2 regions of the Stenotrophomonas sp. 82F1 genome follow, and region 2 is predicted to be linked to the other one. Evidence: riboswitches for the same ligand, from Rfam matches in the RefSeq annotation. Region 2 holds a riboswitch; the other holds the start of a gene.
The links. Region 2 has a riboswitch for thiamine pyrophosphate ahead of thiC (phosphomethylpyrimidine synthase ThiC). Riboswitches for the same ligand answer to the same signal wherever they lie in the genome.

Region 1: linked by a shared signal. The riboswitch ahead of AC13GI_RS13580 (TonB-dependent siderophore receptor) and the one ahead of thiC (phosphomethylpyrimidine synthase ThiC) in region 2 are both predicted to bind thiamine pyrophosphate.

Annotation. Positions count from the first base shown of each region.
Region 1 covers NZ_JBSPUD010000013.1:34,659-42,031, forward strand. Annotated here, with positions in the region: gene AC13GI_RS13565 (XVIPCD domain-containing protein) at 1-301, shown strand, start outside; gene AC13GI_RS13570 (glycine zipper 2TM domain-containing protein) at 546-956, shown strand; gene AC13GI_RS13575 (phosphotransferase enzyme family protein) at 1,086-2,213, shown strand; TPP riboswitch at 2,369-2,464, shown strand; gene AC13GI_RS13580 (TonB-dependent siderophore receptor) at 2,535-4,715, shown strand; gene pnuC (nicotinamide riboside transporter PnuC) at 4,712-5,293, shown strand; gene AC13GI_RS13590 (hypothetical protein) at 5,481-5,897, opposite strand; gene AC13GI_RS13595 (Dyp-type peroxidase) at 6,061-7,035, opposite strand; gene AC13GI_RS13600 (hypothetical protein) at 7,127-7,373, opposite strand, start outside.
Region 2 covers NZ_JBSPUD010000015.1:238-7,610, reverse strand. Annotated here, with positions in the region: gene AC13GI_RS14420 (helix-turn-helix transcriptional regulator) at 1-71, opposite strand, end outside; gene AC13GI_RS14415 (winged helix-turn-helix domain-containing protein) at 187-2,511, opposite strand; gene AC13GI_RS14410 (ion channel) at 2,771-3,442, opposite strand; gene thiC (phosphomethylpyrimidine synthase ThiC) at 3,544-5,388, opposite strand; TPP riboswitch at 5,482-5,583, opposite strand; gene AC13GI_RS14400 (BCCT family transporter) at 5,838-7,373, shown strand, end outside.

The sequences.
Region 1 (7,373 bases), on a different contig from region 2:
CACCTTCAAGGACCGCCATGCACTGGAGGCCGCTGCCGCCGCACTGACCAAGGAAGCGCAGGCCAGCGGCATGCAGCGCATCGACTCGGTGGTGCCCAGCACCAATGGTGAGCGCATGTTTGCCGTACAGGGTACCGCCGGCGACCCGGCCGCCTGCCGCGCGGCGGTGGACACCCGCGCTGCCAGCGAGCAGAGCATGGCGCTCAGCAGTGGTGCGGTGCACGGTGCACCGAATGTCCTGCAGCAGCAGGACGCCCAGCAGGAGCAGGTCAAGCAGGCCCAGCGCGCCATGGGCCACTGAGCCAGGCCGGGGGAGACCTGGGGAAGGGCCGCGTACTGCGGCCCTTTTCCTTTCTGGCAGCTGAGCGGCCGCGGCGCTTTCAGCCTCGCTTCATGCCGCCTGACGCTAGATGAATGCGCAAGCCGCACGGGGATCGCGCGCAATGTTCCGGCAATGTCCGGGCACCAGCGTGGTCCCTACGGCAGCCGGGGCGCCCAGCGCCCTCCCTGCCCACCGTGGCATGCACCTCACAGGAGAACCCAACATGCTCAGCACTTCCGCACTCAGCTTCCGTGGTCTGGCGATGGCCCTGGCACTTCTTGCCGGCGTGGCCGTGGTCAGTGATGCCAGCGCGATGTCGAGGAAGGACAAGCGCACCGTGGTCGGTGCCGTCGTCGGCGGTGTGGCGGGTCACCTGATCTCCAACGGCGACCCGGCCGCCACCGTCGGCGGCGCGGTTGCCGGCGGCGCCATCGGCAACCTGACCACCTCCGACCGCCATGATCGCCGCTACGACGGGCGCTATGACCGCCGTTACGATCGTGGCTACGATCGCCGTTATGACCGGGGCTACAACCGGGGTTATGGCTACGACCGCCGCGATGACCGTCGCTGGCAGCGCGAGCGCCATGACAACCGTTACTACCACGACCGCGGCCGCCATCGCGGCTGGTAAGCGTGCCGGCCGCAGGCCGCACATGATGTCCCTGACGGGCGGGTCGATGACCCGCCCGTTTGCGTCTGTGGCGTCCATGGCGTTGAATGCGCAGCCTTGGATGTTCCTTTACTCACCAGCGGCCGTGGCATGACTTCTTCCCCCCATCGCGTGCAGGGCCTCAACAACGACGAGGTCGCCGCCGACTGGCCGGCGATCGACGCGCAGGAGATCACCTGGCTGCGTGGCCACTTTCCGCAGCTGGGCGCGGACAGCACGCTGCGCTGGCACAGCCCGCGTCCGTTGTCGGCCGCGGCCATCGTCGACGGCACGCGCGGTCCGGTCTTCATCAAGCGCCACCACCACAGTGTGCGCAGTGCGGGAAGCCTGGAAGAGGAACACCGTTTCATCGCGCATCTGGCGACTGCCGGCATGCCGGTAGTGCAGGTACTGGCCAGCAACGAGGGCCGCACCGCACTCGAACACGGCCAGTGGACCTACGAACTGCATGCGGTGGGCGCCGGCATGGACCTGTATCGCGAGCTGCCGTCATGGTCACCGCTGACCGACGTCGCCCAGGCCCGCGAGGCAGGGCGCATGCTGGCCACGCTGCACCGCGCGGCAGCCGGCTACCACGCCCCGCAACGCAGTACCCATCTGCTGGTGGCACGCGACGACCTGATCCGCGCCGATGACCCGATCGCTGCGCTGAAGGCCGACCTCGGCAACCGCCCCGGGTTGGCCCGCTACCTGGCGCGCATTCCCTGGGAAGAACAGCTGCACCGCGATGTGCTGCCCTGGCACCATGGCCTGGCCGCGCGCCTGCAGGACGAACAACGGCTGTGGGCGCACAACGACTGGCACGTCTCCAACCTGCTGTGGAACGACGACGGCACGATTGCCACGGTGCTCGATTTCGGCCTGGCCTCACCAACCAGCGCGCTGTTCGACCTGGCCACTGCGATCGAACGCAACGCGGTGGCCTGGCTGCAGCTGGAGCGCGGCACCGACGCGGTACGCATCGATATCGCCCTGGCCCTGCTGGACGGCTACCGGCAGGAACTGCCGCTGTCGCCCAAGCGCGTGCACCTGCTGGCCGACCTGCTGCCGATGGTGCATTTCGACTTCGCTCTGTCCGAAGTGGAGTACTTCGAGGGCGTCACCGGCTCCACCGCGAATGCCGACGTCGCCTGGCAACCGTTCATGCTCGGGCATCCGGCCTGGTTCGCCACGGGCCCCGGCCAGGCCCTGCTGGCGGCCCTGCACGCCGCCGCGTAAGCCGCGAGCCCCCCAACCCGCTGGGTACCGAGTAGATCGACGCCATGCGTCGATGATGCGCTCGGCCGGGGTCAGATCCCTTTCCGCTGGAAAGGGATCTGACCCCGGCTGAAGGGCGGTAGCTCGCAAATCCGTACCATTTGTAGTGAAATGGTCACCTGAAGCGGGGGTGCCTGGATCTGCCAGGCTGAGAGAGTCCCTTGGAACCTGATCCGGTTTGCACCGGCGTAGGGAGCTTTGAGCCGCAGCCACACCCCCGTCATGGGCCGGTGCACCTGCGCGCCGTCGCTTCGTCTCCCTTGTTGTCTGAAGACGAATCGAATGAACCGCTGCCTGCGCCCCACCCTGCTCGCCCTTGCCCTCTGCGCTGCCCTGCCGCTGTACGCCAGCGAGGCAGGCACCGACGCCGTTGATGCTCCGCCGTCCTCGCCCACCGATCTGGCGGCAGTGCGCGTGCAGGCCGGCAAGCCGGCCACCGACACCTCGCGCGTCAACGCCTTCGGTGGCGGCTCCTGGAAGGACACGCCCGCTTCGGTGAATGTGCTGGAGCGCGACTACCTCGACCGCCGCCAGGTGCGTTCGCTGTCCGAGCTGGCCAGCAATGACGCCTCGCTGGGCGATGCCTATGCGCCGGTGGGCTACTACCAGAACATCGCCATCCGCGGCTTCGCGCTGGACGCGGCCACCGGCTACCGCTTCAACGGCATGTCCATCGCCGGCGAACAGCGCCTGGCGCTGGAGAACATCCAGGAAGTGCAGATCCTGAAGGGCGAAGCCGGCCTCGCGGCTGGCGTGATGGCACCCGGCGGCATCATCAACTACGTGGGCAAGCGCCCGGCGGAAGTGCGCACGGTCACTCTGGGCACGGATTCGGAAGGCTCGCGCTATGCCGCCGTGGATGTCGGCCACTGGCTGACCCCGCGCTTCGGCGTCCGCTTCAATGCCGCCTGGGATGCCAGTGATTCCTACGTCGAGCATGCCGACGGCCGCCGCAACTTCTATTCGCTGGCCACCGACTGGCTGATCGGCGAACACGGCAAGCTGGAAGTGGATGCCAACTACCAGACCAGCGCGCAGCGCTCGGTGTCCGGCTTCCAGCTGCTGGGCGCGCGCGAGCTGCCGCGCGGCGTCGACCGCGAGCGCCTGCTCGGCTACCAGCCGTGGCAGCGGCCGGTGGACATCGCCAGCACCAACATCACCGCCCTGCACACCTACGACTTCAACGACGCCTGGCAGTCGCGGCTGTCGATCGGTCACAGCCGGTCGGTGATCGATGACAACGTCGCCTTCGCCTATGGCTGCTACTACACCGCAGGGTGCGCAGACGGCAGCGTGCCGGGCAACTATTTCGCCCCCAACGGCGACTACGACATCTACGACTACCGCAGCCCGGATGACACCCGCCGCAACCAGCAGGCGCGTGCCGAACTGCGTGGCAGCTTCGACACCGGCAGCGTCGGCCATCAGCTGAGCATCGGCGCCGATTACTTCCGCCGCACCGTCGACAAGCGCCCGAGCGTCAACGAGTACGTCGGCACCAGCAACATCCACGATGCGCAGGTGCCGGTGTTCGAGCCCTCACCGAAAATGCCGGGTGCATCGGCACGACGCCTGGACAGCCGCCAGACCGCGTTCTTCGCGCTGGACCGGATGAGCTTCGGCGATGACTGGCAGTGGCTGGCCGGCGGCCGCTTCGTGCGCCTGGACGAGCGCGCCTATGACAAGCGCGGCACGCCGCAACGCCACAGCCGCCTGTCGCGCTTCCTGCCGCAGACCGCGCTGGTGTGGAAGGCCACCGACCAGCTCAACGCCTACGCCAGCTACGTGCGCGGCATTTCGCTGGGCCAGGAAGCACCGTTCTGGACGTCCAACGCCGATACCTTCCTGCCGTCGATGCAGTCGCGGCAGCTGGAAGTGGGTGTGAAGTACGTGCCGGTGGACGCCCTCACCCTGGGTGCCGCGGTGTTCCGCACCACCCAGCCCTACCAGTACGCAAAGCCCGACGGCAGTGATGCCGGCTACACCTTCGTCGAAGAAGGCCAGCAGACCCATACCGGGCTGGAACTGACCGCCAACGGCCAGCTGACCGATGCGCTGCAGATCGTCGCCAGCGCCAGCGTGCTGCAGGCGCGCGCCCGCGACACCGGCACCCCGGTCTATGAAGGCCATCAGCTGGTGAATGTGCCGAAGATGCGCGCCAGCGTGCACCTGGCCTACGCGCTGCCGTTCGTTGAAGGCCTGGATGTGACCGGTGGCTGGCGCTATGCCGCCGCCAACGTCGCCCGCGCCGACGGCGGTGTGCGCGCACCGGACTACTCGGTGTTCGACGCTGGCCTGCGCTTCCAGCACCGCCTGCACGGGCGTGCCGTGACCTGGAACCTGTCGGTGGACAACCTGTTCAACCGCTTCTACTGGCGCGACACCGGCAGCAGCGGCGGTGACTACTACCTGTTCCCGGGTGCGCCGCGACAGGCTCGCCTGTCGGTGACGTTCGCGCTGTGAGCGGCGTGGCGCTCGAGTGGACTGCGGCCCTCTTCAGCATCCTCGGGGTGTGGCTGATGGCGAAGCGGCGGCTGGCCGCGTGGCCGGTCGGCCTGCTGTCGGTCGCGCTGTATGGCGCAGTGTTCGCCGAGGCCAAGCTGTACTCGGACACGCTGCTGCAGGTCGCCTTCGGTGGTTTCCTGGTCTACGGCTGGATCAACTGGCGCCAGCACGCGGCCGATGAAGGCAGCATCCGCATCGTGCCGCTGGCGCGCGGCACGATGCTGCGCGACCTCGCCATCGGCCTGTGTGGCGGCGTCGCGCTTGGCGCCGGCATGCACACCTTCACCGACGCGGCGCTGCCGTGGCTGGACGCGATGCTGACCGCGCTGAGCCTGGTCGGGCAATGGTGGCAGGCACGCCGACACGCCGCCTGCTGGTGGGTGTGGATCGTGGTGGACGTGGTCTACGTGGGCGCGTACCTGTTCAAGTCGCTGCACGTGACTGCTGCGTTGTACGTGTTCTTCCTGGGCCTGGCGCTGTTCGGGCTGCGGGCGTGGCGTGCCGCCGCACGGGAACCGCAGTTGGCAACGCGGTAGCGCCACGCCATGCGTGGCTGTTGTGGGGCGACCGTCGCGCCATCCACGCATGGCGTGGATCTACTGGTAGTCGCCAACCTTGGTTGGCACGTGCCAAACGCAGCCACGCATGCGGAGACACACAGTAGAGCCTCGCCATGCGTGGCTGTTGTGGGCAATCGGCACGCGATCCACGCATGGCGTGGATCTACTGGGTCAGCACCAGCCCCAAGCGCAGCGGTTGGCGCATGTCCTTCGGCGGCGCCGCCGGCAACGCCGTGGCCTGCAGCGTCGCACGCAGGTCGGCATCCACCTGGGCATCACCCAGGCTGTCGAATTCCAGTTTGGAGATCGCGCCATCGCGGGCGATCCACACGCTCACCACCAACGGTGCCGGCGTATCGGGATGCTCCTGCAGCCAGGCCAGCAGGCGCTGGGCGCGTGGATCCTGTTCCTGCTGCAGGCGCTGCTGCAGTTCGCCGCTGACGGAGGCGGCATAGGCCATCCAATGCGCAGGCGCGTCCTGTGCGGACACGTTGGCGCTGCCCAGCGCCAGCAGGCCCAGCAACCATGCCAACGGGCGCCAGCCACGGCGCGTGCTGCGCCTGTTGCCTGCAGAAACCATCACCCACGCCTCCACTGCCGTCCAACGCATCATGGTCGGCGCTGTAGATGACAGGCAGATGGCGGACGCCGCAGTAGAGCCACGCCATGCGTGGCCGTTCTGGGCAACCGGTTGATCCATCCACGCATGGCGTGGATCTACCTGGCTGCCCCACCCGGCGTGATCAGTCGCCCAGGTCGGCCAGCACCTTGCGCGAGGGGGCGAAGAAGGTGACGCCGGTGGTCGCGGTGGAGAAATCGAGGATGCGGTCGTGCAGCGGCGCGGGATTGCCGATGAACATCCGTTCCAGCATCTGCTCGATCACCCACAGCCGACGCGTGTAGCCGATGAAATAGGTGCCGTACTCGCCGCGCCCCGGATTGGCGAACGGCATGTTGTCGCGCAGGATCTCGTGCTCGCCGTCGGCATCCTCGATGGTGCACAGCGTCTTGTGCGACTTCTGCGCGTCGGCCGGCGCGTCGTCCAGTTCGATGTTGTCGTGCTTGGTGCGGCCGATGATCGCTTCCTGCGCTTCGGTCTTCTGCGCACGCCAGGCATCGAGGTTGTGCAGGTACTTCTGCACCACCACGTAGCTGCCACCGGCATGGTCGGGATCCTCGTCGCCGACGATGGTCGCCGCCGGCAGCGACAGTCCCTCAGGGTTGGCGGTGCCGTCGACGAAATCGAGCAGGTCGCGGCCGTCGAAGTAGCGAAAACCGGCCACGTCATCCACCGCTTCCACGGCATCACCAAAGGCCAGCAGCAGGTTCTTCTCGAACGCCACGATCAGGTCCATCGTGCGTGCACGGATGTGGTACAGCAGGTCGCCCGGCGTGGAGACTGCCGTGTGGGTCGCCCCCTTCACTTCCTGGAACGGCTTCAACTCGCGCGGCGGCGTGCTGCCCACCAGCGGCGCCCACACGCGGTGGCCGATGGCCACGTTGCAGGTGAAGGTGCGCTCGATATCGCGGATGGCGGTGTTCTTGATCAGGTCATCGGTGCTGGCCAGCACCTCGCGCACTTTCGCCAGCGACGCTTCATCGTCCTTCACCGTCAGCACCAGGAACGCGGCCGAATGGGTCAGCGGCGCGGTGATCTGCTGCGGCTCGTTGTCGAGCGTGTGGTTGAGGGCGGTGATGGGGGCGGGCTGGGCGTTCACGGCAGTTCCTGCTGGCTTGAGGCGGGCACACCGCATGCGGCGATGTGCGGGCGATCATAGCGGAACGGCCTTGCCGGCGACGGAGCGGTTCTCAGTTCGCGGCGAGCGTGAGCCATTCGTTGGCGAGCGCGCGTGCCCGCTGTTCGCTGTCGGTGATCGAATGCTCCGGCTGCTGCAGCCACCACTCTCCCTGCCATTGCGGCAGCATGTGTCCGCGCAGGAAACGCTGGACGCGGAAGCTCTGCCCGACAGCATGGATGCAGACCAGCCGGATGCCGTCCTGGGAGACAACAGCGTCCAGCAGCTGCCAGCCATCCGCCGCATCGCGCAGCAGATGC
Region 2 (7,373 bases):
GGCGCGATATCGTCGATCGCCTTGTCCAGGGATAGGGTTTGGCCACGATCAGCCAGCGAGAGTTGACGCATGAGGGCACCACGGATTTGCCAAGTACAGGCCTCCGTTTTGCCAAATCAGGTGGCAGCGCGTCAGGAAAGACGGCCGAGATCGCCACGAAATCGCGGCGAGATCGTCACGAAGAAATTACGAAGGCCCTTTCTCGTTCAAGATCAACAGCTTGGAGAACGCCGGGAACAGCGCGGGGGGTTGCTCGGGCAGGCGCATCACACCGATGTCGGCTCCATCGCTGATCGCCAGGGCAAGGTACAGGCTGCTTCCGTCGGCGCTGGCGCTGAGTCCATTGCCCGCGCTCAGGCGCTGCGCGTCCAGGCAGCGCTCCGCTTCTTCGCGGCCGGACTGGATACGGACCAGCGTGGTGCCGCAGTCGGCACTGCTGCCAAGGTAGTCGATGCTGCCGTTGCCGGCCACGGTCCAGGTCCGGTAGCGCCAGCGGCTCGGCCGGTCCTCGCTGACCTGCTGCACGCTGGCCGGGGTCAACGCCGTGTCCACCGACCACAGCCCGCCGGCTGCCAGCCGAGTGAACAGTACCCGCCCGGTACTGCGGTCGAAACGCGCCTGCGACACGCCTTCCAGACTGGCCAACCGCCGCCATGGCTGCGCACTGCGGTCGAACAGGCTCAACCGGGTGTGCTGGTCGGCATCACGTTCAACCACCAGCAGCTGCTCCGCGTCTGCGCCGTACAACGCCTGCAACGGTTGCTCGGCGGGCACCGGAAGGCGATGCAGCTGTTCGTCGCGCGGGGCGATCTCGTAGACAACCGCTTCGCCATGCTCATCGCGGCCCACCACCAGCAGATGCCTGCTGTCGGCTGACCAGTCCGGTGCCTGCCGCGCTTCCGGCTTCAGCCCTTCGATCGGTCGCAAGGACTCCGGCCGCTGCATATCGGCCCACCACAGCGCAAAGCTGCCGGAACGATCGGAACTGAACACCAGTTGCCGTCCATCCGGCGCCACCATCGGTTGCCCGTCGCGGCCGCTGGAGGCGAACAGACGCTCGCCGGCACCGCCCTGCGCGGGCATCCTGAACACACCGAACTGCGCGCGCCGATGCACGAATGCCAGCATGTCGCCGCGCCGGGAGACGGCCGGCCACTGCGCATCGTCGAGCCCGGCGTCGCGCAGCGTGCGGCGCTCGACGTCGAGGTAGTACAGGCGTGCCTCGCTGTCCACGCGACGACCGAACACGATATGTCGACCGTCGCCCAGCCATGCCCAACCGCGCAGCTCGGCCGATTCGGTCGTCAATTGCTCCGGTGTGCCGCCGCTGGCAGGCATCCGCCACAGGTCGCCCAGCTGAGGGTTGCGGACAAACACCAGCCATTTGCCATCCGGCGAATAGCGCGGGGCGTAGTCGAAATCATCCTCGTCGACCGCGTAGTCCAGCGCCCGCCATTGGCCACTGGCCAGATCGAGCACGCGGATACCGCGATGGGCATAGCGACCGACCATGCTGCCGAAGACCAGGCCGCGGCCATCGGGCGTCCAGTCGAAACTGAGCAGTTCGGTGCCGTCGCAGCGTGTGGCCTGGCGCACGGCGCCGCCGGTGGCGCTGGCGATCAGCACCTGGCAGCTGTCATCGGCGCCAAAGCGGGCGAAGGCGATTTCGCGGCCATCCGGCGACCAGTTCGGGAAGCGGTCGCTGGCACCTGCCGGCGGCGACAGCAGCTGGCGTGCGGGCGCATTGCCGGAGGTCTGCACCTTGATGGCGTTGCCACCCTTGCCGTCGTCGTTGGCGCCTTCGTAGGCAACCTGCGATCCGTCAGGCGAAAGTGTGGGATAGGTCTCAAAACCGGCTGTCGCGGTGATCAACCGATATGGCCGTTCAGGGCTTCCGATCACCCGCGTGCCGTTCTCCACGGCGGCGTCCACCGGAGAATTCACCGGCGCCGGGCGGCGCAGCAGCAGTACGCTCAACACCACCAGCGCAAGCAGCATCACCACGCCCAGCGCCAGCAGCAGGCGCCGGCGCAGGCGCCGCCAACGACGGCTGCCACGTTCAACCACGGCCGCGCCGGCGGGGGCCACGGCATCCGATGCAGGCGGCTGCGATGCCGCCGACTCCTCTGCCGCAGCGATCGCATCGGTCTCGTGGTCCGCCAGCGGCTGCACCGGTACCAGCAAGCGGTAGCCGGTCTTGGCGATGGTCTCGATGTACGCCTGGCCATTGTCGTCGTCGACGCTGAACGCCTTGCGCAGCTGGGTAACCGCCTGGGTCAGCACATCGTTGGTCGGCAGTGTGTCCGGCCACACTTCGGCGAACAGTTCGTCACGGGTCACCACCCGCCCGGGCTGCCGCATCAACATGCGCAGCACGCCCAGCGACTTGGGCGTCAAACGGCGTGTACGGCGGGCACCGGCGACTTCGACCTCACGCGAGGACAAAGTAACGATGCACTCGCCGACGCGGACGCGGTCGGATTCAGGCGACTGGATTTCGCTGTTGATCATTCGTTGCTATGGGGTTGAAACAGGCCGCAAACACTGTTCACCATCGATCCCTTCCCATCCTTGGCACAGCAAGAAGCCAGATTCCGCACAAAGCATCGGCGCATACCGCAAAAAAAACGAAGCCTCCGGATATTAGCCTATGCGAGTTACCTCGCCTATCGCGTGGTCGACATCAGGCTCTCTCTCGCCGACGCATTCACATAATAAGCATCATCATTCGCGCCCTTTCGGGCGCGATATTTTTATCTGGCGTTCATTTTCAGAAGCGTTTCAGCATGGTCAGGCCGACCAGCCGCGAAACCACCAGCGCGACATACATGACGCCGGAAAACTGCTCCAGCATGACCAGCGCGCGGGCCTGCGGATGCAGTGGCACGACATCACTCAGCCCAACGCCTGACAATAAGCTGAAGCTCAGATAAAGCAGCTCCATCCACGTGCGCTGCGGCCCACCACTGGCGCCCTGGAAACTGCCCGGATACCACTGCTGACATACCGCAAAGGTAAAAGCGAATGCCCATGCCAACAACGTGAACGTGGCGCCGGCGGCAAACAGTTCGTCGCGGGTCACCTTGTGGTCCTGCAGCATGTAGGCGATCAGCGCACCCGCGGTATAGAAATACAGCAGGCTTTCCAGCAGCTGTGCGGTGATGCCCAGTGCCGGCCGGTCGAGCAATGCCGCAGAGAGGGAAAACACCACCGCCGGAATGGCCAGCACCAACGCCAGCCAGGTGCCCAGCGGGCTGCGCTGCACCACCCACAGGGCCAGGCCGAGCACGGCCATGCCGAACACCCCTACTGCCGCGCGCCCGGCAGCGGTTTCGTCCAACGCCGGGTACAGCAGTACCGACAGCAGTTGAGCCCCGAGCAGCCACGCAGAGGGATGACGGCGGGCGATGGCCAGCCAGCGGGTGGTCACGGCAATGGGCATGGTTCCTTGTCCCCGGGGAACGATGGGCCGAGGATAGCGGCATGTCCGTGAGATGGGTGATGGGATGACGCCGGGCATGACCCGGCGCTGCCCCTCTGCGATCAGCCCTGCTGGTAGACCTCGGCGCCGGCTGCACGGAACTGCTCGGACTTCTCCTGCATGCCCTTCTCGGCGTACTCGCGCACGTCCTGGGTGATCTTCATCGAGCAGAAGTGCGGGCCGCACATCGAACAGAAATGGGCCAGCTTGTGCGCGTCCTTGGGCAGGGTCTCGTCATGGAATTCCTTGGCCTTCTCCGGGTCCAGGCCGAGGTGGAACTGGTCTTCCCAGCGGAATTCGAAGCGTGCCTTGCTCAGCGCGTTGTCACGCACCTGCGCACCCGGATGCCCCTTGGCCAGATCAGCAGCATGGGCGGCAATGCGATAGGCCATGATGCCGTCGCGCACGTCCTGGCGGTTGGGCAGGCCCAGGTGCTCCTTCGGCGTGACATAGCAGAGCATCGCGGTACCGAACCAGCCAATCATCGCCGCGCCGATCGCGCTGGTGATGTGGTCGTAGCCCGGCGCGATGTCGGTGGTCAGCGGGCCGAGCGTGTAGAACGGGGCCTCGCCGCACTCGCGCAGCTGCTTGTCCATGTTCTCCTTGATCAGCTGCATCGGCACATGGCCGGGGCCTTCGATCATGGTCTGCACGTCGTGCTTCCAGGCGATCTTCGTCAACTCACCCAGCGTTTCCAGCTCGCCGAACTGCGCCGCATCGTTGGCATCGGCAATACAGCCCGGGCGCAGGCCATCGCCCAGCGAGAAGGTCACGTCGTAAGCCTTCATGATTTCGCAGATGTCTTCAAAATGCGTGTAGAGGAAGTTCTCCTTGTGGTGGGCCAGGCACCACTTGGCCATGATCGAACCGCCGCGGCTGACGATGCCGGTAACGCGCTTGGCGGTGAGTGGCACGTAGCGCAGCAGCACGCCCGCATGGATGGTGAAGTAGTCCACGCCCTGTTCGGCCTGTTCGATCAGGGTGTCGCGGAAGATCTCCCAGGTCAGCGCTTCGGCGCGGCCGTCGACCTTCTCCAGCGCCTGGTAGATCGGCACCGTACCGATCGCCACCGGTGAGTTGCGGATGATCCACTCGCGCGTTTCGTGGATGTGCTTGCCGGTGGACAGGTCCATCACCGTGTCACCGCCCCAGCGGATCGCCCACACCAGCTTTTCCACTTCCTCGGCAATACCCGAGGACACCGCGCTGTTGCCGATGTTGGCGTTGATCTTGGTGAGGAAGTTGCGACCGATGATCATCGGCTCGCTTTCCGGGTGATTGATGTTGTTGGGCAGCACCGCACGGCCGCGGGCGATTTCATCGCGCACGAATTCCGGGGTGATGATGTGCTGGATCGATGCGCCGAAGGATTCACCGGGATGCTGCTGCAGCAGCGCGGCATCACGGATCGCCTCCAGCCGCTGGTTCTCGCGGATGGCGACGAATTCCATTTCCGGGGTGATGATGCCGCGGCGCGCGTAGTGCATCTGGGTGACGTTGGCACCGGCCTGCGCGCGGCGCGGCAGGCTGCGCGCGGGGAAACGCACCGGATCCAGCTTGGGATCGTGCTCACGCGCGCGGCCGAACGAGGAGCTGAGGCCATCAAGCTGTTCGGTGTCGTTGCGCTCCTCCACCCACGCACGACGCAATGCGGGCAGGCCTGCGGAAAGATCGATAGGGACCTGCGGATCGGTGTACGGGCCGGAAGTGTCGTAGACGGTGACCGGTGCGTTCTCTTCGCTACCGAACACGGTGGGCGTGCGGGTCAGCGCGATCTCGCGCATCGGCACCTGCAGGTCCGGCCGCGAGCCGGGCACGTGGATCTTGCGCGAGCCGGGTATGGGCCTGGTCACGGACTCGGAGAGTTGCTGGGCCTGTTGCTGCAGGGCAGAGAGCTGTGCGTTCATCGGGCATCGTCCAGGAAGGTCAGGGACGAAGCGGCGGCGCACTGCGCCCGCGCCCGGACAGCACCAAGGCGGTCCTTGGGCGTGGTCGGGGCACGGCTGCATTGCAAAGCTTCCCTACGCCGGTATGAGCCGGATCAGGTTCCAAGGGACTATCTCAACCGTGGCCACAAGGCCGCGGTACCCCCGCTTCTTGGTGCGCATTAGAGCATAGACCGCCTGCCTCCGGGGTCAGATCCGGTTCCTGCGGAAAACGGATCTGACCCCAATCGCCATTCGTTAACAGAACCGTGACGTCGCATTCAGTAACGTGCACGCGCACCGCACCGTCGCAAGCGGTGCATTCCCTGCCGCCATCGCGGCGCCTGTCCGGTGTGCGCACGCTGTCGCTGGACCACTCCCTGCAAGCTTTCGCTCGCTCCCCTCAATCCCTTGATCGGAGAAGCTCCTTCATGGTGTTTCGCATTTCCATTGCACTGGTGTTTGCCCTGGTGCTGCTGGCCGGCCTCGCGCCCGGCCCCTTCAATACCGTCGTGCAGGCGGCGCTGGGCGATGTCATCCGCAGCGTCGGCTGGCTGTACCTGCTGGTGGTATTCCTGGCGTTGGTGTTCCTGATGTACCTGGCGTTCGGCCGCTTCGGCAACCTGCGCATCGGTGGCGAAGACGCCGAGCCCGAGTTCTCGCGCGCCAGCTGGATGTCGATGCTGTTCGCTGCCGGCATGGGCATCGGCCTGGTGTTCTGGGGAGCGGCCGAGCCGATTTCGCACTTCACCAAGCCACCGGAAGGCATTGAACCGCAGAGCATGGACGCCGCACGCGCCGCGATGCGCTACGTGTTCTTCCACTGGGGCCTGCATCCGTGGGCGATCTATGCGCTGATCGGCCTGGCGATGGCCTGGTTCCAGTTCAACCGCAACGGTGGTGGCCAGATCAGCGACATGCTGCAGCCGATCATCGGCCGACACCATCGCGGCTGGATCGGCAAGGTGGTCAACATCTCCGCCGTGGTCGCCACCGCAGTGGGCGTGGCCACGGCACTGGGTTTCGGCACGGTGCAGATCGCCGCCGGCGTAGAACGGGTGTTCGGGCTGCACGCAGGCATACCGCTGCAGCTGACCATCATTGCAGTCGCGTTCGTGCTGTACATGGCCTCCTCGCTGAGCGGCGTGGGGCGTGGCATGAAGTGGCTGTCCAACGTCAATCTGGCGCTGGCGGCATTGCTGCTGGCATTGGTGCTGGTGCTCGGCCCGACTGGCGCCATCTTCAACACCTTCACCACCACGCTGGGTTCCTATCTCAACCAGTTGGTGACCATGAGCCTGCGCATGTCGCCGTTCTCGTCCAGCACCTGGGTGGCGGACTGGACGATCTTCTATTGGGCATGGTGGATTTCGTGGGCACCGTTCGTCGGTTCGTTCATCGCGCGCATCTCGCGCGGCCGCAGTGTCCGCGAGTTCGTGGTGGGCGTGGTGCTTGCGCCCACCCTGCTCGGTTTCTTCTGGTTCTCGGTCTTCGGTGGCACCGCGATCTGGTCGCAGATCTTCGGCCACGCCGACCTGGTGCAGGCGCTGGGCAACGGCTATGAGACGGTGCTGTTCACCCTGTTCGACAGCCTGCCACTGCCGTTGCTGCTATCGAGCATCGCCTTGGTGCTGTTGATGATCTTCTTCGTGACTTCGGCTGATTCGGCGGTGCTGGTACTGGCCACGATGTCCACCGACGATGCGGGCGAGCCATCGCGCAGGCACAAGATTGCGTGGGGCGTGGGCATCGCACTGATCGCGGGTGCGTTGCTGCTGGCCGGTGGTCTGGAGGCGCTGCAGGGAATGATCACGATCGCCGCGTTGCCGTTCGCGCTGTTGATGGTGCTGGTGATGGTGTCGCTGTACCGCGTGCTGGACCAGGAGTACACGCGCGAGCGGCGGCAGGCGCAACGCCAGCGACGCATGATCGATGCGTGGATCGCGCGTGAGATGGCGGCGCAGGAA